DNA from 3 places in the Streptomyces sp. NPDC020875 genome. Region 2 is predicted to be linked to each of the others. Evidence: riboswitches for the same ligand, from Rfam matches in the RefSeq annotation. Region 2 holds a riboswitch; each other region holds the start of a gene.
The links. Region 2 has a riboswitch for thiamine pyrophosphate ahead of AB0G74_RS06765 (thiamine ABC transporter substrate-binding protein). Riboswitches for the same ligand answer to the same signal wherever they lie in the genome.

Region 1: another riboswitch for thiamine pyrophosphate. It lies ahead of thiO (glycine oxidase ThiO); the one in region 2 lies ahead of AB0G74_RS06765 (thiamine ABC transporter substrate-binding protein).
Region 3: another riboswitch for thiamine pyrophosphate. It lies ahead of thiC (phosphomethylpyrimidine synthase ThiC); the one in region 2 lies ahead of AB0G74_RS06765 (thiamine ABC transporter substrate-binding protein).

The regions. Positions count from the first base shown of each region.
Region 1 covers NZ_JBFADP010000017.1:75,754-82,809, forward strand. The annotation lists gene pknB (Stk1 family PASTA domain-containing Ser/Thr kinase) at 1-1,227, opposite strand, end outside; partial or broken gene AB0G74_RS12330 (thiazole synthase) at 1,568-2,404, opposite strand; gene thiS (sulfur carrier protein ThiS) at 2,411-2,626, opposite strand; gene thiO (glycine oxidase ThiO) at 2,623-3,819, opposite strand; TPP riboswitch at 3,817-3,929, opposite strand; gene AB0G74_RS12345 (hypothetical protein) at 4,011-4,352, shown strand; gene AB0G74_RS12350 (FAD-dependent oxidoreductase) at 4,670-5,950, shown strand; gene AB0G74_RS12355 (Rv2175c family DNA-binding protein) at 6,070-6,435, shown strand; gene thiE (thiamine phosphate synthase) at 6,800-7,056, shown strand, end outside.
Region 2 covers NZ_JBFADP010000008.1:63,486-70,541, reverse strand. The annotation lists gene AB0G74_RS06780 (nuclear transport factor 2 family protein) at 1-120, shown strand, start outside; gene AB0G74_RS06775 (ABC transporter ATP-binding protein) at 280-1,326, opposite strand; gene AB0G74_RS06770 (iron ABC transporter permease) at 1,326-2,963, opposite strand; gene AB0G74_RS06765 (thiamine ABC transporter substrate-binding protein) at 3,038-4,135, opposite strand; TPP riboswitch at 4,218-4,328, opposite strand; gene rlmN (23S rRNA (adenine(2503)-C(2))-methyltransferase RlmN) at 4,427-5,533, opposite strand; gene AB0G74_RS06755 (phosphatidate cytidylyltransferase) at 5,633-6,868, opposite strand; gene frr (ribosome recycling factor) at 6,868-7,056, opposite strand, start outside.
Region 3 covers NZ_JBFADP010000003.1:100,542-107,597, forward strand. The annotation lists partial or broken gene AB0G74_RS02790 (YibE/F family protein) at 1-1,185, opposite strand, end outside; gene AB0G74_RS02795 (hypothetical protein) at 1,210-1,557, shown strand; TPP riboswitch at 1,639-1,816, shown strand; gene thiC (phosphomethylpyrimidine synthase ThiC) at 1,810-3,606, shown strand; gene AB0G74_RS02805 (hypothetical protein) at 3,679-4,497, opposite strand; gene AB0G74_RS02810 (metallophosphoesterase) at 4,639-6,087, opposite strand; gene AB0G74_RS02815 (LacI family DNA-binding transcriptional regulator) at 6,408-7,056, opposite strand, start outside.

The DNA.
Region 1 (7,056 bases), on a different contig from region 2:
GACGCCCGCACCGATCCCGAGCACCGCGAGCACGGCCACCAGGATCGTGACCACTCCGCGCCGGGGCAGCCCCGACAGCGGCGACCACCTTCGGCGCGGCTCCCCGGGCGGGGGCGTCGGCGGGGCCGTGAACCGGGCCGTGTGCTGGACCCGCTGCTCGTCCGGCAGCCCGCCGGAGACCCGCGGGATGACATCCGTACGCTCCTCGGAACCGGCGCTCCGGCCCCGTCGGCCGGTCCCGCCGCCGTGACGTCCGGTACGTCGGCTCCGGCCGCCGGTGCCCTCGGCGGTCGCGCCCGCCCCACCCGGCTCCTGGGCCTCCCCGGACCCGGGGGCCTCACCGGGCTCACGGGCGGCGGGCGGCACCAGATCGAGCTGCTCGTCACCCAGGGCCGCCCGTACCGTCCTGACCTGCGAGAGCAGGGCCACGGCATCGTACGGACGGACATCGGGACGGCGCGCGGTCGCACTCGCCACCAGCTCGTCCAGCTCCACCGCGAGCCCCGGGACCCGGCCGGACGGCGCGGGCACCGACGCGTTCAGATGCTGGTACAGCACCTGGGCGGGGGTGTCGCCCGCGTACGGCTTCGCGCCGGTCAGCGTCTCGTACAGCATCACACCGCAGGCGTACACATCGGACCGGGTGTCGGCGGTGCCGTCCTCGATCTGCTCGGGGGCCAGATAGGAGACCGTCCCGAGGACGGAGCCGGTCGTGTTCGTCACCGAACCGACCGCCCGGACCAGACCGAAGTCGGCGACCTTCACCCGGCCGTCGTCCCCTATCAGCACATTCTCCGGCTTGACGTCACGGTGGACGAAGCCCGCGCGGTGCGCGGCGCCGAGCGCCGCCAGCACCGGCTCCAGGATGTCCAGGGCCGCGCGCGGCCGGAGCGCGCCCCGATCCCGCAGCACGTCCCGCAGGGTGCATCCGGCCACGTACTCCATGGCCAGATAGACATAGGCGCCCTCCGCGCCCTGGTCGAAGACGCCCACCACATTGGGGTGCGACAGCCGTGCGACGGACTTGGCCTCCCGGATGAACCGCTCCACGAACGTCGCGTCCGTCGCCAGCGCCGGATGCATCACCTTCAGCGCCAGCTCACGGTCGAGCCGGGTGTCCAGCGCGCGGTAGACCGTGGCCATCCCGCCGACGGCGACCCGCTCGTCCACGCGGTATCGGCCGTCGAGCAGCTGCCCGACGAGGGGGTCCTGGAGGGTCGTGTCCACGCAGCGATTCTACGAGCCGGTACCGACAACCCGGCCGCCGCCGGTGCGGGGGCGGCCGGGACCGGGGCAGGATCGGGCCAGTACCGATGCCGAGCTGTGATGCTCCGGCCGCCGGGCCCGCCGTCCGCGACACGGCTCGGGAGGGGCCGGGTCCGTCTCTTGTGGATCTCGCCGGGCTCGCCTGCCCCGGCACGCATGAAACTCCCTAGAACGCCGGGCGCTCCGGGTCGACCGCCGCCGGTCCGGCGCCGCGCGTGCCGCCCGTACCGTGCCCGGCACCGGCCGGGACCCCGGCTCCGGTCGTCCCGTGACCCTCGTGTTCCTCGTCGGGGGCGAAGGAGGCGACGCCCGTCGTCGGGGAGGACGCCCGGGCGAAGTGGCGGCGCGGGATCCGCCCCGCGCGGTACGCCAGCCGCCCCGCGTCGACCCCGTACCGCATGGCCTCCGCCATCAGGACCGGCTCCTGGGCCCGGGTGACGGCGGACGCCAGCATCACCGCAGCGCAGCCCAGCTCCATCGCGAGCGTCGCGTCGGACGCGGTACCGGCGCCCGCGTCGAGGATCACCGGCACCCCGGCGTTCTCCACGATCAGCCGGAAGTTGTGCGGATTGCGGATCCCGAGACCGGAGCCGATGGGGGAGCCCAGCGGCATGATCGCGGCACAGCCCGCGTCCTCCAGCCGGCGGGCCAGCACCGGGTCGTCGCTGGTGTACGGGAGGACGGTGAAACCGTCGTCGACCAGGGTCTCGGCGGCGTCGAGGAGTTCGACCGGGTCCGGCAGCAGGGTCCGCTCGTCGGCCACCACCTCCAGCTTCACCCACTCCGTGCCCAGGGCCTCCCGGGCGAGCCGGGCCGTGAGGACCGCCTCGCCCGCGGTGAAGCAGCCCGCGGTGTTCGGCAGGATCCGGATGCCCAGCCGGTCGAGGACGGAGAGCACCGAGCCGTGGACGGTGGGATCGACCCGGCGCATGGCGACGGTGGTGAGTTCGGTACCGCTGGCGACCAGGGCGCGCTCGAGGACGTCGAGGCTGGGGGCGCCGCCCGTGCCCATGATCAGCCGGGAGCCGAAGGCGGTCCCGGCGATCACGAGGGGGTCGCGCCCGGCGGCGGGTCCTCCGGTGGCGTCCGTCGAGTCGGGGGACGGTCGGCCGGAGCGGGGCGGGGCGAGTTCGGACATGGTCGCTCAGCCCCCCTGGACGGCGGTGAGGATTTCGACCCGGTCACCGTCGCCGAGGAGCGTGCCGGGCCACTGACCACGGGGAACGACCGCCTCGTTGACCGCGGCGGCGACCCCCGAGGGCGCCGGGGCGACGGTGGCGACGAGAGCGTCGAGCGTCGTACCGCTGGCGAGTTCACGCCACTCGCCGTTGACCGAGACGACCGGGGGAACGCTGTTCATACGAGCTGCTCCTGGGAGACGGGGGCGGCGGAACGGAATCGGTCGGGGGTGAAGGGATGGATCTCCTCGGGAAGGACACCGGTGGCGAGCGTCTCGGCGATCGCGTCCCCGGTCACCGGGGTCAGCAGTACGCCGTTGCGGTAGTGGCCGGTGGCCAGCAGCAGTCCGGGCAGCGCGCTCGGACCCAGCAGCGGGGCGTTGTCGGGAGAGCCGGGGCGCAGCCCGGCCCTGGCCTCCGTCAGCGGCAGTTCGGTGATCCCCGGCACCAGCTCATGGGCGTCGCGGAGCAGTTCGTAGACCCCGCCCGCGGTGACCGTGGTGTCGAAGCCCAGCTCCTCACTGGTCGCGCCGACGACGAGTTCGCCGTCGGCCCGGGGCACCAGATAGACCTGGCTGCCGCGGACCACGGCGCGGACGGTCCTGGAGAGGAACGGGGCGTAGGCGGGGGGCACGGTCAGCCGAAGTACCTGCCCCTTGACCGGGCGTACCGGCGGCAGCGCGTCCGGCGGCAGCCCCCCGAGCCGCCCGCTCAGGCTCCCGGCGGCGAGTACGGTCCGCTCCGCCCGCAGTTCACGCCCGTCGGCGAAGGCCACGCCCACCGCCCGGTCGCCCTCGACCAGCAGCCGGTCCGCCCGGTCCCGCCGCAGCTCCACCCCGGCTCGCTCGCACGCCACCACCAGGGCGGCGGCCAGTCGCCGGGGGTCGACCTGATGGTCCCCGTCGACCCGCAGCCCGCCGCGCACCCCCGGGGCGAGCATCGGCTCCAGCCTGCGGCACTCCCGCCCGGTGAGCCACTGCGACTCCAGCCCGGACCGCAGCTGAAGGGCGTGCAACTCCCGCAGATGGGCCCGGTCGTCGGCGTCGAGCGCGACGGCGAGCGTGCCGCAGGACCGATGGCCGACGGACCGCCCGCTGACCTCCTCCAGCTCCGCGACGAAGGCGGGATAGCGCCGGGCGGACTCCAGATTGAGGGCCAGCAGGGTCTGCTCGCCGTAATGCAGTTCGGTGACCGCCGCGAGCATCCCGGCGGCCACCTCGGCCGCGCCGCCGCCGGGGTCCGGATCGGCGACGGTCACCGCGAGCCCGCGTTGCGCCGCCCGCCAGGCGACCGCGAGCCCGATGATCCCGCCCCCGACGACCAGCACATCGGTCCCGCCGCTCGTGGCCGAAGACGGTTCGGAGGTATGCGACATGGGCGTCCAGCCCCTCCCTTCGCCGGCATGACCCGGATCAGGTTCGTACGGTCGGAGGCCGGCCAGCCTCCCTCTCAGCCCGGTGCGTCCGGGCTCCCGCGAGTGCTTTACGGTGGCCACCCTAACCCCCGTCTCCGACGCCCGGTAAGGCGGACGGACGGGCCGCGCCCCGAGAGCAAGGAGCCCTCAGCATGGCGAGATCGCTGGACGGACTGGTGCTGTCCCCGGTCACCGACCAGGCCCCCGGCCAGGTCGGCACGGCCACCCGGTTCACCTACCACGAGGAGGACGGCCGGATCTGGGCGGAGTACACCGGCGGCGACGTCGTCCGCGGCCATCTGGTGGGCACCAGGGACGGCGACCGCCTCGACTTCCGCTACGTCCAGCTCAAGACGGACGGCGCCACCGCATCGGGCCACTGCGTCTCCCGGGTGATCGACCTCCCCGACGGCCGGGTCCGCCTGGAGGAGACCTGGACCTGGGAATCCCAGCGGGGCGCGGGCACGAGCACGGTGGAGGAACTCCCCCACTAGTCCCGTCCCATCAGGCGCGCGCCTCCGACCCGGCTCCGCCCTTGAACAGGGGCTCGCCTCATCGCAAGGGCGGCGAGAGGGTCAACCAGGGGGCGCTGGGGATCCCCCCGTTGCCGAAGGCATAGGGGGCGGAACCGGGCGAGCGACCACAGGCGGCCGGCGGCCGCCCAGCATGCCCGATCGCCCACGGCGAGGGGCTCAAGGGCGCGGGGAACCGAGGGGAACCGCGCGAGCGCCCCACCGCGCGCGGCCCGGTGTCGAGAGGAAGGGGCACCCGCCGCCGGGGGCAGTCCCGGGCGGGTGCTTATCGTGGAGCCGTGAGCCATCAGACATCCCCCAGAACTCCCCGCGTGGTCGTCGTCGGCGCCGGGATCGCCGGAGTGCAGACCGCCGTCGCCCTGCGGGAGCTGGGGCACACCGGGCCCGTGACGGTCATCGGGGCCGAGCCCCATCAGCCGTACGACCGGCCGCCGCTCTCGAAGGCGGTGCTGCTCGGCACCGCCGAGGGCTCCGCCTTCGACGTGGACTTCGAGGCGCTCGGCGTCGAACTGCGCCTCGGTACCGCCGTGACCGGTGTCCGGCCCGCCGTGCGCGAACTGGACACGGAGGCGGGCCCGGTCCCGTACGACTTCCTCGTCGTGGCGACCGGCGCCGAACCCCTCACGCTGCCCGGTACGGAGGCGGTCCCGGGGGTGCATCTGCTGCGGACCCTGGACGACGCGGCCCGGCTGCGCCCGGTGCTGGAGCGGCGGCACGACATCGTCGTGGTGGGCGCCGGATGGATCGGGGCGGAGTTCGCCACGGCGGCCCGGTCCGCGGGCTGCGCGGTCACGGTCGTCGAGGCCGCGGAGCGACCGCTCGCGGGCGCGCTCCCCGCCGAGGTCACGGCCCCGATGGGCAAGTGGTACGCCGAGGCCGGGGTGGAGCTGGTCACCGGCGTCCGGGTGGCGGCCGTCGAGCCCGGGACGGTCGTTCTGGCGGACGGCCGCCGGATCGCGGCCGGGGCCGTCGTCGTCGGGGTCGGCGCCCGGCCCGCCACGGCCTGGCTGGCCGGTTCCGGTATCGAGACCGGCCCGGACGGTTCGGTCACCGCCGACGAGGGGCTGCGGACCGGAGTGCCCGGTGTGTACGCGGTCGGCGACTGCGCCTCCTTCCCGTCGGACCGGTACGGCCGCCGGATGCTCGTCCACCACTGGGACAACGCCCTCCAGGGGCCGCGTACCGTCGCCGCCAATATCCTCGCCGACCAGGAGGCGGCCGACCGGGCCGCCACCACCGCGGCCGACGCGCCCCCGGAGCCCGCCGTGGCTCCGGCGGTCTACGACCCGGTGCCGTACTTCTGGTCCGAGCAGTTCGGCCGGTTCGTGCAGTACGCGGGCGACCACGCCGACGCCGACACCCTGCTGTGGCGCGGCGACCCGGCCGACGCCGCCACCTGGTCGGTTCTGTGGCTGCGGGACGGCGTCCTGCGCGCCGTACTGGCCGTCGACAGGCCCCGGGATCTCTCCCAGGGCCGCCGGATCATGCAGTCCGGCGGACGGCTCGATCCGGTGGCGGCAGCCGATCCCGAGATCTCTCTCAAGACGGCGGCCCGCTGACCGGCTGATCCCTCCGGGCCCGCGCCGACCTGGTGTTCCAGGGGCGGCGTGGGCCGGATGGCCGCCGCCGGACGGGACTCCCGCTACCCACTGTCGGTCCCAGATGGCACGCTTGTCCTGTGACCGAGATTGACGCAAAGATCGATGCCCTCGTCCCCGCCTGGCTCACCCTGCCCGATATCGCGGAGCAGCTGAACGTCGAGGTGACGCGGGTCAGGCAGCTGGTCAAGGAGGGCCAGCTGATCGCGGTGCGCCGCGGGGAGAACCGGGTGCTCCAGGTCCCGGCCGCCTTCATCAGCGGGGACAAGGTCGTCAAGGGCCTCTCCGGGACCCTGACCCTGCTCAAGGACGACGGCTTCTCCGACGAAGAGATGCTGGAGTGGCTCTTCACCCCGGACCCCTCCCTGCCGGGTACGCCCGCGCAGGCCCTCGGGGAGAACCGAGGTACGGAGGTGAAGCGCCGGGCCCAGGCTCTCGCCGTCTGATCAGACGATCCGGGTACGTGTTCCGGGGCGCCCCGGAACACGCGCCCGTGCCCGTGACTCTTCCCGTGCCGCGCGGCCTGCGGGCCCGACGCCGGGTGCGAAGGACGGGCCGTCCGTCGCGGGGCCGCACCCCGACCGACAGGGGTGCCGCCCCGCGACGGCCTCGCGCGCCCCGCCTCGTACGCCCGCCGCACGTTCCGGGCCGGCTTCCGGGCTCGTCTGCCGGTGCGCCTTTGACGTGTGTCCGAGCGCGCCGCGCGGAAACCGCGTCCCACCGGCGCGCCCGCACCGTGTCCCGCCGACACCGGGCCCGCCCGCCCCGGCCGCCCGCCGATCCATCACCCCTGGGGGGACCCCGATGTCCATGACCTCCGACCGCCGCGCCCGGCTCGCCGACGCCCGGCTCTACCTCTGTACCGACGCCCGCACCCGCCAGGGCGATCTCCCCGAATTCCTCGACGCGGTGCTCTCCTCCGGCGTCGACATCGTCCAGCTCCGGGACAAGGGCATGGAGGCCGCCGAGGAACTGCGGCATCTGGAGGTCTTCGCGGACGCCTGCCGCCGCCACGGCGCGCTGCTCGCCGTGAACGACCGGGCCGATGTGGCGCATGCCGCCGGTGC
Region 2 (7,056 bases):
CGCACCGGCAAGGCGTTCCAGTCCCCGTTCGCGCTCCACTTCACCGTGCGGGACGGCCTGATCGTCCGCTTCCGCGTCATCGAGGACAGCCTCGCGATCGCGGCGGCCTGCACGGAGTAGCCGCCCCGGCCCCGGAGGCGTGACCGGAGGCGCCGGGGCACGGCGGGGGCCGGAAGTCACCGGGGCGGAAGGCACCCGGGCGGGCCCGCGCCACCGGCCACCGGCGGCCCCGGCCGGGAGCCCGGCGAACCGCCCCGGCCGGCCCCGCGAGGGCCCCCGCTACGGCTCCGTCCCCAGGACGACCACCTCGTCCGGGGCGAACTCCACCCCCACCCGGGCCCCCTGTCCGGGCGCGTCCCGGAGGCCGGTCTCGGCCTCCAGTACGGGGCCGGAATCGGGACGCAGCCGCAGGGCGACATGGGTGCCGCGGAACGTCCGGGACTCCACGAGATACCCGGGCCCCTCGCCCGCGCCGGGCGCGGTGAGCCGTACGCCCGACGGTCTGATCATCACGTCGTACGTACCGTCCGGCACCGGACCGGCCACCGGGACCCGGCCCCAGTCGGTGTCGGCGGCGCCGTCGCGGACCACGGCGCCCTCGGTGACGTTGTCGAAGCCGAGGAAACGGGCGACGAACGCGTCCGCCGGCCGCCGCCAGACGTCGAGCGGGGCGCCGCTCTGCGCGATCCGCCCGTCCCGCATGATGACCACCCGGTCGGCGAGGGCGAAGGCTTCGCCCTGGTCGTGGGTGACGGCGAGTACGGTCGTACCGAGCCGCCCGAACAGGGCCCGCAGTTCGACGACGAGCCGCTCCCGCAGCCCCCGGTCGAGCTGGCCGAGGGGTTCGTCGAGCATCAGCAGCCGGGGTTCGGGGGCGAGCGCGCGGGCGAGCGCGACCCGCTGCTGCTCGCCTCCGGAGAGCGATGACACCGCGCGTGCCTCGGCTCCCGGCAGCCCCACCAGTTCCAGCAGTTCGGTGACGCGCCGCCGTCGCGCGGCCCGGTCCGCGGACCGGCCCCGGTCCCGCATCCTCAGTCCGAAGGCGACGTTCCCGGCGACGTCCCGCTGGGGGAAGAGCTGGTGGTCCTGGAACATCAGCCCGACGCCGCGCCGGTGGACGGGGACGCCGGACTGGTCGCCGCCGCCGAGCCGGACCCGGCCCCCGTCGGTGTGCCGGAGTCCGGCGACGACCCGCAGCAGGGTGGATTTGCCGCTGCCGCTGGGGCCCAGCACACAGACGATCTCGTGGTCGGCGACGGTGAGGTCGACCGCGTCGAGGGCGGCCCGGGCCCCGAACCGTACCGTCACATCGTCCAGTTCCAGCATCAGAACTCCCCGGTCGTGGTGGTCGTGGTGCGGATCCGGATCCGTTCGAGCAACAGCAGCGCGACCGCGCACACCACCATCAGGATCGTGCTCAGTGCCATGGCCTGGCCGTAGTTCAGCTCGCCGGGCCGCCCCAGCAGCCGGGCCACGGCGACGGGCAGGGTGGGCTGGTCGGGGCGGGCGATGAAGACGGTGGCGCCGAATTCGCCGAGGGAGACCGCGAAGGCGAATCCGGCGGCGATCAGCAGGGCGCGGCGGACCAGCGGCAGATCGATCTCCCGCCAGACCCTGGCCGGTGAGGCGCCGAGTACGGCCGCGGCCTCCCGCAGCCGGTCGTCCACGGCCCGCAGGACGGGCAGCATGGTGCGGACCACGAACGGCACGCCGACCAGGGCCTGGGCGAGCGGTACCAGGATCCAGGACGCCCGCAGGTCCAGCGGCGGTTCGTCGAGGGTGATCAGGAAGCCGAAGCCGACGGTGACGGCGGAGACGCCGAGGGGCAGCATCAGCAGCGCGTCGAAGCCCCGGAGCAGCCGGCCGGTCCAGCCGCCGCCCCGGCGGGCGAGGGCTGCCGCGGCGAGCCCGCCGACGACGACGGCGATCGCGGTGGCCGCCAGGGCGTACCGCAGGGAGTTCCCCACGGCGTGCAGGGGTGGTACGAGGAAGGCGCCGCCGCTGCCGTCGAGGGTGCCGAGGGCCCGGTAGTAGTCGAGGCCGTAGCCGCGGGGGGTGTCGAGGGAGCGTTCGACGAGGACGCCCAGCGGCAGCAGCACCAGCAGGGCGACGCTGGTGAGGACGGCGCCCAGCAGGGCCCATTGGCGGGGGCCGCGGGGCCGGTGCGCGGTCTGTCCGGGGTCGACCAGGGCGAGGGCGCTCTCCCGCCGCCGTATGGTTCGGGCGTGTACGGCGAGTACGGCGCCGACGGCCGCGAACTGCACCAGGGTGAGTACGGCGGCGGTCCGCAGATCGAGGAGTTGCGCGGTCTGCCGGTAGACCTCGACCTCCAGGGTGGCGAAGCCGGGCCCGCCGAGGATCTGGACGATGCCGAAGGAGGTGAAGGTGAAGAGGAAGACCATCAGGGCGGCGGCGGCCACGGAGGGCGCGAGGGCGGGCAGGGTGACGGTCCGCCAGGCGGTGAACCGGCCGGCGCCGAGCACCCGGGCGGCCTCCTCCTGGCGGGGGTCGAGCTGGGCCCAGAGCCCGCCGACGGTCCGCACCACGACGGCGTAGTTGAAGAAGACATGGGCGACGAGGATCGCCCAGACCGTGGTGTCGAGGCGGACGCCCCACAGCTCGTCGAGGAGTCCGCCGCGGCCGACGAGGGCCAGGAAGGCGGTGCCGACGACGACGGTGGGGAGGACGAACGGGACGGTCACCACGGCCCGCAGCAGCCGTTTGCCGGGGAACTCGTACCGGGCCATGACATACGCGCCGGGCAGGGCGACCACCAGCGTCAGCAGGGTCGACACCACGGCCTGCCAGGTGGTGAACCACAGCACGCCCGCGATGTCGTCCCGGCCGAGTACCTCGGTGATCCGGTCGAACCGCCAGGCGCCGCCGTCCCGCAGACCGCGGCCGGTGATGGCCGCGACGGGGTAGGCGAAGAAGACGGCGAAGAACGCGGCGGGCAGCAGCATCAGCGCCAGCCGCGCCGCGTTCCCGGTCCGGGACGGGCCGCCCCGCCCGGACCGGGAACGGGACGGGCCACCCGTCACTTCACGACGGTCGAGGACCACGTCTGAACCCACTGCTCACGGTTCTCGGAGATGGTGTCGGGTGCCAGGGTCAGCGGGTCGCTGATCCGGACCCCGTGCTCGGTGAAGATCGCGGGCAGCTTCGCGTCCTTCACGACCGGGTTGACGAACATCTTCAGCGGCAGGTCCTCCTGGAACTCGGTGGAGATCAGGAAGTCCAGCAGGGCCTTGCCGCCCGCCTCGTTCTTCGCGCCCTTGAGGAGTCCGGCGAACTCGATCTGCCGGAAGCAGGTGCCGGTGGCGACGCCGGTCGGCGCCTCCTTCGGCTTCGGTTCGGCGAACAGCACCTCGACGGGCGGGCTTGAGGCGTAGGAGACGACCAGCGGCCGGTCGCCGCCTTCCTTCTTGCCCCCGGCGGAGCCGGAGAACTCCAGGTTGTACGCCTCTTCCCAGCCGTCGACGATCTTGACGCCGTTGGCCTTCAGCTTCTTCCAGTACTCCTGCCAGCCGTCCTCGCCGTAGCGGGCGACCGTACCGAGGACGAAGCCGAGTCCCGGTGAGGAGGTGGCGGCGTTCTCGGCGACCAGCAGGTTCTTGTACTCGGGCTTGATCAGATCGTCGAGGGTGCGGGGCGGAGCCAGCTTCCGGTCCGCGAAGTACTTCTTGTCGTAGTTGACGCAGATGTCGCCGGTGTCGACCGGGGTGACCCGGTGCTCGCCCCGGTCGAGCTGGACGTCGGCCGGGACCCGGTCGAGGCCCTTCGCCTGGTACGAGGTGAAGATGCCGTTGTCGAGGGCGCGGGAGAGCAGGGTGTTGTCGACACCGAAGAAGACATCGCCCTGCGGGCGGCCCTTGGTGAGGATCTCCTTGTTGAGCGCGACCCCGGCGTCACCGCTCTTGAGGACCTTGACGGTGTAGCCGGTGCGCTTGGTGAACTCCTTCAGTACGGCATCGGAGGCGGCGAAGGAGTCATGGCTGACGAGGGTCACCGTCTTCGACCCCGTACCGCCGCCGGAGTCCTTGCCGCCGTCGTCGCCGGAGCCGCAGGCGGCCAGCACGGACACCCCGAGCGCGGTGGCCAGCGCGACGGCCGTGGTCTTTCTGATACTGCTCACGAAACGAATTCCTCCTGGTGACAGCCAGGAAGAGACGCGGCCCTGCCCGGATTCCGGTGGAATCCGGGCAGGGCGCAACAGCCGGAGTGTGAGACCGAACTTCCTACCCGGAATGACCCGGGCGAGGTTCAGAGGGTCTGCGGCCCCGCGGGTACCGCACTCTCAGCGCTGTGGCGCTCCCCTGTCGGAAATATGCAAATGTTCAGGCCAGCCTACAAGGTGCGAATCCCGCCAGGGCAGGGGGCGGCCCCGCCCGCTGGCGTACCGCCCGTACCGCTACCGCCCGTACGCCTACCGCTCGGACGCGGCGAGCTGACCGCAGGCCCCGTCGATCTCCTGGCCCCGGGTGTCCCGTACGGTCACGGGCACCCCGTGGGCGGCGATGGCCTCGACGAACGCCTTCTCGTCCTCCGGCCGCGACGCGGTCCACTTCGATCCGGGCGTCGGGTTCAGCGGAATCAGGTTCACATGGACCCGCCGCCCCTTGAGCAGCCGTCCCAGCAGGTCACCACGCCACGCCTGGTCGTTGATGTCCCGGATCAGGGCGTACTCGATCGAGACCCGGCGGCCCGACTTCTCCGCGTACTCCCAGGCGGCGTCCAGCACCTCCCGGACCTTCCAGCGGGTGTTGACCGGCACCAGGGTGTCCCGCAGCTCGTCGTCCGGGGCGTGCAGCGAGACCGCGAGCCGGCACTTGAAGCCCTCGTCGGCGAAGCGCAGCATCGCGGGCACCAGCCCGACCGTGGAGACCGTGATGCCCCGCTGCGACAGACCCAGCCCGTCGGGCTCGGGGTCCGTGAGCCGCCGGATGGCGCCCACGACCCGCTTGTAGTTCGCCAGCGGCTCGCCCATCCCCATGAAGACGATGTTCGACAGCCGCGCGGGCCCGCCGGGCACCTCGCCGTCGCGCAGCGCCCGCATCCCGTCCACGATCTGGTGGACGATCTCCGCGGTGGAGAGGTTGCGGTCGAGCCCGGCCTGCCCGGTGGCGCAGAACGGGCAGTTCATCCCGCAGCCCGCCTGGGAGGAGATGCACATCGTGACCCGGTCCGGGTAACGCATCAGCACCGACTCGACCAGGGTGCCGTCGTGCAGCCGCCAGAGGGTCTTACGGGTGGTGTCGTCGTCGCACGAGATGTGCCGCACCACGGACATCAGCTCGGGCAGCAGCTCGGCCGCCAGCTTCTCCCGCGCGGCGGCCGGGATGTCCGTCCACTCGGCGGGGTCGTGCGCGTACCGCGCGAAGTAGTGCTGCGACAGCTGCTTGGCGCGGAACGGCTTCTCACCGACGGCGGCGACGGCTTCCTTCCGCTCGGCGGGCGAGAGGTCGGCGAGATGCCTCGGGGGCTTCTTGGCTCCGCGGGGCGCGATGAATGTGAGTTCTCCGGGCTTGGGCATGGTCCATCCAGTGTCGCAGAGATACGACGAAGGGCCCGCCATCCTGTGGATGACGAGCCCTTCCTCTAAAAACCGCAGGTCAGCGGAGCGGAACAGGGCTCAGCCGGACCCGACGAAGATCACCAGCAGCAGCCACACCACCGGCGCGGTCGGCAGCAGGGAGTCCAGTCGGTCCATGATGCCGCCATGGCCGGGGAGCAGGGTGCCCATGTCCTTGATGCCCAGATCGCGCTTGATCATCGACTCGCCCAGGTCGCCCAGGGTGGCCGTGACCGCGACCGCCAGACCCAGCAGCAGACCCTGCCACCAGCTGCCGCCGTCGACCAGGAACTCCATACAGAGCGCGCCCGCCGCCATCGCGAAACCGATGGCGCCCAGCAGGCCCTCCCGGGTCTTCCCCGGGCTGATCCGCGGGGCCAGCTTCCGCTTGCCGAACCGCCAGCCGACCGCGTAGGCGCCGGTATCGCTGACGACGGTCAGCAGCAGGAACGTCAGGACCCGCTGCGCCCCGTCGTCGGCGGTGAGCATCATCGCCACGAACGTCGCCAGGAACGGTACGTAGAAGGCCGCGAAGACCCCCGCCGTGACGTCCTTCAGATACCCCTCGGGGGGCTCCGTCATCCGCCACACCAGTACCGCGAGCGCCGTCAGCGCCATGGCGACCCAGGCGCCCTCGGCACCGCGGACGTACCCGGCGACGACCATCGCGGCACCGCCGACCGCCAGCGGCACCAGCGGCGCCTTGATCTGCTTGCGCTCCTGGAGGCGGGAGGTCAGCTCCCACAGTCCGACGACGACGGCGACCGTTATCACGCCGACGAAGACGGCCTTGACGACGAAGAGCGAGGCGACGATCACCACCCCGAGCCCGACGCCCACCCCTATGGCCGCCCGCAGATCGCGCCCGGCGCGCTTCTTCTCGCGCCGGCCGTCGGTCCGCCCGGCGGGCCCGCGACCGCGGCCCGGCTCACCGCCGTCGTCGCCGGAGCCGGGCCCGGCGGGTGGCGGCGGCGGGCCCGGCGGCCCGGCGGGAGCGGAGCCGGCCGGGACCTCGTCACGGAAGAGCGGACCGCCCCGCCGCCCGGGTCCCGAGTCGGCGCTGTTCCGGTGGTCCTGCTGATCCCGCTGGTCCCACTCGTCCCGCCGGTCGCGATCGTCGGGACCGTCGGCGTTGTTACCTGCGTCGGGGAAGTCCGGCACCTTGGGCATGGGCCGAGTCTGCTGTGCCTCGTGCCCGCCGTACGCGGGACCCGCCGATAGCGGGCCCCGGTCCTGCGGACGCCACTCCCCGACATAGTCGGCCCGCTGCGGGGCCCCCCAGGAAGCGTCGTTCATCAGACTTCGAGCAGCTCGGCTTCCTTGTGCTTCAGCAGCTCGTCCACCTGCGCCACGTACTTGGCGGTGGTGTCGTCGAGCTCCTTCTCCGCACGGCGGCCCTCGTCCTCGCCGACCTCGCCGTCCTTGACGAACTTGTCGATGGTCTCCTTGGCCTTGCGGCGCACGGCGCGGATCGAGATCTTGGC
Region 3 (7,056 bases), on a different contig from region 2:
CGACGCCACCAGACCGATCGAGCCGACGAGCGTACGGACGATCTCCTCTGCCACCAGCTCGCTGTTGGCGACCGCACCCATCCCGCTCTGCGCGATGCTGAAGAGCAGCAGCAGCGGCAGCGCCGCACCCGCGTAGGCCAGGACGAGCGTATTGACCACCGAGGCGATGTGGTCCCGGCCGATCCGGATCGCGGCCCGGTACAGCGCCCTCGGCCCCATCCCCGGATCGGCCTGGCGCAGCTCCCACACCGCCGACGTCTGGGTCACCGTGACGTCGTCGAGCACCCCGAGGGAGCCGATGATCACCCCGGCCAGCAGCAGTCCGCTCATGTCGATCCCGGGATAGAGCCCGTGGATCAGTCCGGTGTTGTCGTCGGTATTGCCCGAGAGCGTGGCCCAGCCGATGAAGATCGAGCCCAGTAGCCCGATCAGCAGCAGCGAGATCAGCGTGCCCAGGACGGCGACCGAGGTTCTGGCGGTGATGCCATGACAGGTGTAGAGCGCGATCAGCATGATGGCGCTCGCCCCGACCACCGCCACGACCAGCGGGTTCGAGCCGTCCAGAATCGCCGGGAGGATAAAGAAGTTCAGTACGGCGAAGGAGATGACCAGCGCCACCAGCGCCATCACCCCACGCATCCGCCCCACCAGCACCACCGCCAGGGCGAAGATCCCGGCCAGGACGGCGAGCGGCAGCCGGCGGTTCACATCGATCACCGAGTACTGGAGGTCCCGGGGCGCGTCGGGGGCGTACGCCACCACGACACCGAGCCCCGGCTTCAGCTTCCGCGGCGCCTCCGGCTGGACGATCTCCCCGAAGGAACGCCCCTTGTGCGGACCGCTGGTGATCTCGATCGTCGCCTTCTTGCACTTGCTGTTCCCGGCCGCGGCGCCCGTACCGCCGTTCTGGGCCGGGGCCATGCCGTCGCCGGTCACCGGTACCTGGGCGGCGTTGACCGACTTGCAGTCGATCGGCTCCAGCCGGGTCACGGTCGCCGACTCGGTCTGCCGGTCGAAGCCGACCCCGGTCCGCTCGTGCCCGGGGGCCGAGCCGGGCCAGAGGACCGCCAGGCCCACGACGACGGCGGCGGCGAAGGGGATCAGTACGGCGGCGATCACTCGGCGCAGATGCCGCGAAACGGGCGCGGCGGGACCGTGCGAGTGGGAGTGCCCGTGCGAATGGCCATGCGAATGCCCGGGGGAGTGCCCGTGCGGAGGGCCGTGGGAGGGCCCGGTTCCGCCGTGGTCATGGCCGGGACCGTGACCGTCGTGGCCGGGACCGCCGGGACCGTGACCACCGTGGCCATGATCCTGCCCGTGCCCCTGTCCCTGCCTCCGTTCCCACTCCCGCTCCGGCTCGGCCGGTTGTCCGAACGGCTGCGCGACCGGCTGTCCCGGGTGCGCGGCGGCCGGTCGGGGCACCGGGGGCGGCGGCGCCGAATGGCCCGGGGCATGGGGCGGCGCGGGGCCGTGGCCGGGAACGTACCCCTGGTCACCGCCGTCCGCGGAGCCGTACGCGTACCGGGAATCGGGGCCCTGTCCGGGGCCGGGCGCTGATGACGTCACCGACCGATCATCGCAAGAACGGCCGGGGGCCCCTGTTCAGCACGCCAGAATTGGCGCTAGCGTTGGTGTCACCTTTGCACACGCGGGAGCTCGGAGCACCGGGCTGAGAGGGCGCTGACCTCCGTCGACGCGTCATCGGGTGGTACACGAACCAGGTGTACGACCGGGATGTCGTCCATGGGATCCGCTGCGTCGACCGCCGAACCTGTTACCGGGTAATGCCGGCGTAGGGAGTAGGTCTTCATGACCGTTCAGGATGCACGCACGCCTGCCGTCGAACCCGCCGTCGACGGCGACCGCACGCCGGGCTGGCACAAGGGGTACGTCACGGGCTCGCGCCCGGACCTCCGGGTGCCGGTCCGTCAGGTGCACCTCACCAACGGCCGGGACGTGACGCTGTACGACACCTCGGGCCCGTACACCGACCCCACCGTCGAGACCGATGTCCGCCGCGGTCTGCCGCCGCTGCGGGAGAACTGGATCGTCGCCCGCGGCGACACCGAGGAGTACCAGGGCCGTCCCGTCCGCCCCGAGGACGACGGGATCAAGCACACGTCCCCGCGCGGTGGACTGCGCAATCTCGACGCCGTCTTCCCCGGCCGGCCGCGCCAGCCGCGCCGGGGCCGTGACGGCCGGGCGGTCTCCCAGCTCGCCTATGCCCGCCGGGGCGAGATCACCCCCGAGATGGAGTTCGTGGCGCTCCGGGAGAACGTCGCCCCCGAGGTCGTCCGGGAGGAGATCGCGGCCGGCCGGGCGGTGCTCCCGGCGAATGTGAACCATCCGGAGATCGAGCCGATGATCATCGGCAAGCGGTTCCTGGTGAAGGTCAACGCCAATATCGGCAACTCCGCGGTCACCTCCTCGATCGAGGAGGAGGTGGAGAAGATGACCTGGGCGACCCGCTGGGGCGCCGACACGGTGATGGACCTCTCCACCGGCCGGAACATCCACACCACCCGCGAGTGGGTGCTCCGCAACTCCCCCGTCCCGATCGGTACGGTGCCGCTCTACCAGGCGCTGGAGAAGGTCGACGGCCGGGCCGAGGAGCTGACCTGGGAGATCTACAAGGACACGGTGATCGAACAGGCCGAGCAGGGCGTCGACTACATGACCGTGCACGCGGGGGTGCTGCTGCCGTACGTCCCCCTCACCGCCCGCCGCAAGACCGGCATCGTCTCGCGCGGCGGTTCGATCATGGCGGCCTGGTGCCTGGCCCACCACAAGGAATCGTTTCTGTACGAGAACTTCGAGGAGCTGTGCGAGATCCTCGCGGCGTACGACGTCACGTACTCCCTCGGCGACGGACTGCGGCCGGGCTCGATCGCAGACGCCAACGACGCGGCGCAGTTCGCCGAACTGCGGACGCTCGGTGAGCTGAACCGGATCGCCAAGCGGATGAACGTCCAGACGATGATCGAGGGCCCCGGGCACGTCCCGATGCACAAGATCAAGGAGAACATCGACCTCCAGCAGGAGATCTGCGAGGAGGCGCCGTTCTACACCCTCGGCCCGCTGACCACCGATGTGGCGCCCGCCTACGACCACATCACCTCGGGCATCGGGGCGGCCATGATCGCCTGGTGGGGCACGGCGATGCTCTGCTACGTCACGCCCAAGGAGCACCTGGGCCTGCCCAACCGGGACGACGTCAAGACCGGGGTGATCACCTACAAGATCGCCGCGCACGCGGCGGACCTCGCGAAGGGGCATCCGGACGCCCAGGTATGGGACGACGCGCTTTCCGACGCGCGGTTCGAGTTCCGCTGGGAGGACCAGTTCAATCTGGCCCTCGACCCGGACACCGCCCGGGAGTTCCACGACGAGACGCTGCCCGCGGAGCCCGCGAAGACGGCCCACTTCTGTTCCATGTGCGGGCCCAAGTTCTGTTCGATGAAGATCAGCCGGTCGATCTCCGAACAGTTCGGCGGGGACGCGGCGGCGGACGGGGCGAGCGAGACGGAGATCGCCGAGGGGATGCTCCAGAAGTCCCGGGAGTTCGCGGCGAGCGGCAGCCGGGTCTATCTGCCGATGGCGGACTGAGCCGGGGCTGCCCCGTACGTCCCCCTGGCCCCGCCGGTCACTCCGGTCGGGGCCGTGGGGGACACCCTCCGGTCACTCCGGCCGGTGTTCGGGACCGCCGAAGTCGGGACTGGTGAACTCGGGGCTGCTGAAGCTCGGCCGCTGCCCGGCCGTGGCTCCGTCACCGGGGCTGGAGAAGTCCGGGCTGTCGTACCCCACCTTGGGGATCCGGCTCACCGGCCGCGCCCGGGCCGCGGCGAGCGGGTCGACGTCCGGTTCCTCCAGCGCCAGCCGGAGGAACGGGAGCAGCCCGCGTTCCAGTACGGCATGCAGCCAGGCGTCCTTGGCACGTGCCACCTCGTCCGGCAGATCCTCGGACAGCTCGACGGCGGCCACCTGCGTCGCGCTGTTGCGGACCGCGGTGATCAGCAGCCCGACCGCCGCCGCCAGGATCGCGGCGGCCGTCACGGCGGCGAAGAACCAGCCCGCCGTGACCAGCGGGGTGGCGAAGGACGGTGCCGGGTCGAGCATCTTCAGCAGATACCCCACCAGCAGGAAGATCAGCGCCGCCGTCCCGGCCAGGACCGGTGCCAGCACGGTGAGTACGGCGCCGAGACCGGCACCGCCCCCGTCGGCCTCGGCGAGGGGATCGGGCGGGGCTTCCCGGGCGGCGTCCGGATCCGCGGGGGAGCGCGCCTCCTCGCGGATCCTCAGGTAGTGCGCGTACTCCGGCGCCGCGGACGCGGTGATCAAGGTAGTGGCCCTGAGCGCCATGGTCCGTAGCTGAGTGGCGTTCAGCCGTTCGCCGACGGCCGTGAGTTCCGGCCGTTCACCGGCGTCGCGCAGTACCTCGTCGAGGAGCCGCTCGTAGTCGGCGCGGTCCTCGCCCAGCAGATGCGGAGCGCTGTTCATGTGCGTCCCCCGATACTCCGCGGGCCGGGCCGTCCGCGCACGGACGGGGACCGGTCGTCGACGGAGGAGAGTCTGCGACGGATAACCCGATGGTAGAGCCGTTACCGCGCGGGGTGACAGGGGATTGCGGCAAAACGCCGGTCAACGAGGGTCGGTAGCGCTCCGGTCGGCCAGCGGAAGCTGGACGACCAGCAGCTTTCCGGCCATGGTGACCCCGCCGTCCATGGCGATCGCCAGCCCGTCCGCGTAGACGTGCGGGCCCTCGACCACCGGACGCTCGCCGCTCTCGCCCTCCTCCGTGCCGACCTCGCCGAGCAGATACGGAATCGGGCTGTGGCCGTGCACCACCCGGGTACCACCGTAGGCGGCGAGCAGTTCGCGGACCGCCGGGGGGCCGCTCGTCTCGTCCCGGAAGGCGAACCGCTTGGTCATCTTGCGGAACAGGTCCCAGCACTCGTCCGCGTCGTTACGGGTGAGGACGTCGTGGATGGTGTCGTTGACGGCCTCGGCGTTGTCGCCGTAGTCGAGATAGGCCGTGGTGTCCGAGTGCAGCAGCAGATGGCCGTCCTCGACCGCGACCGCGTCGAGCCGGGCCATCCACTGGACATGGACGTCCTGGAGCCGGTCCATATCGGACTTCTGGCCGCCGTTGAGCAGCCAGGCGGCCTGGAAGGTCGCGGTACCGGCGCCGGAGTTGACCGGGGTGTCGACGAAACGCTTGGCGCCCAGCAGCAGCAGCTCGTGATTGCCCATCAGGGCCTTGCAGTAGCCGCCGGCCGCCGCGGCCTCGGCCGAGAGCCGCATGACCAGGTCGATCACCCCGATACCGTCCGGGCCCCGGTCGGTGAAGTCGCCGAGGAACCAGAGCCGGGCATTGCCCGCCGCCCAGTTGCCCTCGGCGTCGATCAGACCCTGGGCCGCGAGGGCGGCCACGAGTTCGTCGAGATAGCCGTGGACGTCGCCGACGACATAGAGAGGGCCCAGCTCATTGGGCCCGGACTGCTCGCCGGACGCCGGACGCGGTACGGCATCCGCTCCGGTGTCGGTCCCGGCACCCGCCCCGGCTCCGGCGCCGGGCTCGGCCCGGCTGATGACCGGGAGATCGCGTTCGGTGGGGGTGTAGCCCTCGGGCAGCTCGTCCTCGGGGACGGCGTTCCCGGGGTGCGCCGCCCGGGCGGGGTACGCCTCGTACGCCTCCGGTGCGGACACGGGCACCTGGGCGGCCTGAGGCGCCTGGGGCTGTGCGTGAGCCTGAGGGGCCTGGGCCTGAGGCGCCTGGGGGGCGCCGCCGTACGGGGTCTGTTCCGTTACGGGGTAAGGCGCCGGTGGCTCCTGGTGGTACGGCTCCTGCTGGTGCCCATGAGGAACGACAGGCGCGGGAGGCGGTACGGGAGCGGCGGGCGCGGCCTGGGCCGGGTGTCCGGCCTGCGGCGCGCCCTCCTCGGGACCCCGGGGCGCGGGAATGCTCTCGGGCCGTTCCTGGTCCTGTGCCCCGGACGGTTCCACGGGCATCTGCGCATACGGCGGAACGCGGAAATCGCGCAGCGTCGCCGTCCGCACCACGGGTCCTTGACCGGCCCCCTGAGTCATCGACCCCTCCACCACCGTCGCGCCGCCGTTCACCTCTCGGCCCAGCCTGGTCGGGGTGGTCCGCGGTGTCGTCCGCCCATCATAGGAATGAGGTCCGCGCTCTGTGACGCACCAGGGGTGTTGAATCCGGTCGTACCCCCTGAGTTGCCGACTGTTTCGCCCCGTTAGGGCAGTAATGAGGCTTCCGGTCGTGTCCCGGTGTCCTCCGGTACCGGCGGATCCGGCCCGGTCCGGCCCTCTCCGGGCGGGCTCGTGACCGTCCGGCCGGGTCGGCGGCCGGACCGCGGGACCGCCCGGAAGGTCTGCTTCCGCCGCTTCGGCTACTCCGACGAGGGGGACCGCGGCGGGCTGACGGTGGTCCGCGGCGAACGGCGCTGGGACGAGGTCCTGACGATCAGCTCCGTCGGTATCACCTGCTCGACCGGACGGTCCTCGTCGATGCCCTCGATGGCGTCGATGAGCAGCTGGACGACGGCGGTGCCGATCCGCCGGGGCTTCAGCGAGAGGGTGGTGATCGGCGGCTCGGTGGTGGCGTAGACCGTCGACTCGCTGCAGCAGACCAGCAGCAGGTCCTCGGGGACGCGCAGCCCGTAGCGGCGGGCGGCGGCCAGCAGGTCGGTGCCGTTGGGGTCGAAGAGTCCGTAGACCGCGTCGGGCCGGTCCGGGCGGGCCAGCAGCCGGTCGGCGGCGACGGCGCCCGCGCACGGGTCGTGCGCCGGATACGACTCGTAGACGGGATCCTGGCCGACCCGCTCGCACCAGTTGAGGTACGCGGTGGTGGAGAGCCGGGTGTACGTGTCCGTGGTGGTGCCGGTCAGCAGGCCGATCCGGCGGGCGCCCGCGTCGGCGAGATGGTCCAGCAGATCGAGGACGGCCGCCTCGTGGTCGTTGTCCACCCACGCGGTCACCGGGAGGGTCCCGGCCGGGCGGCCGTCGGAGACGACGGGCAGCCCTTGGCGGACGAGTTCG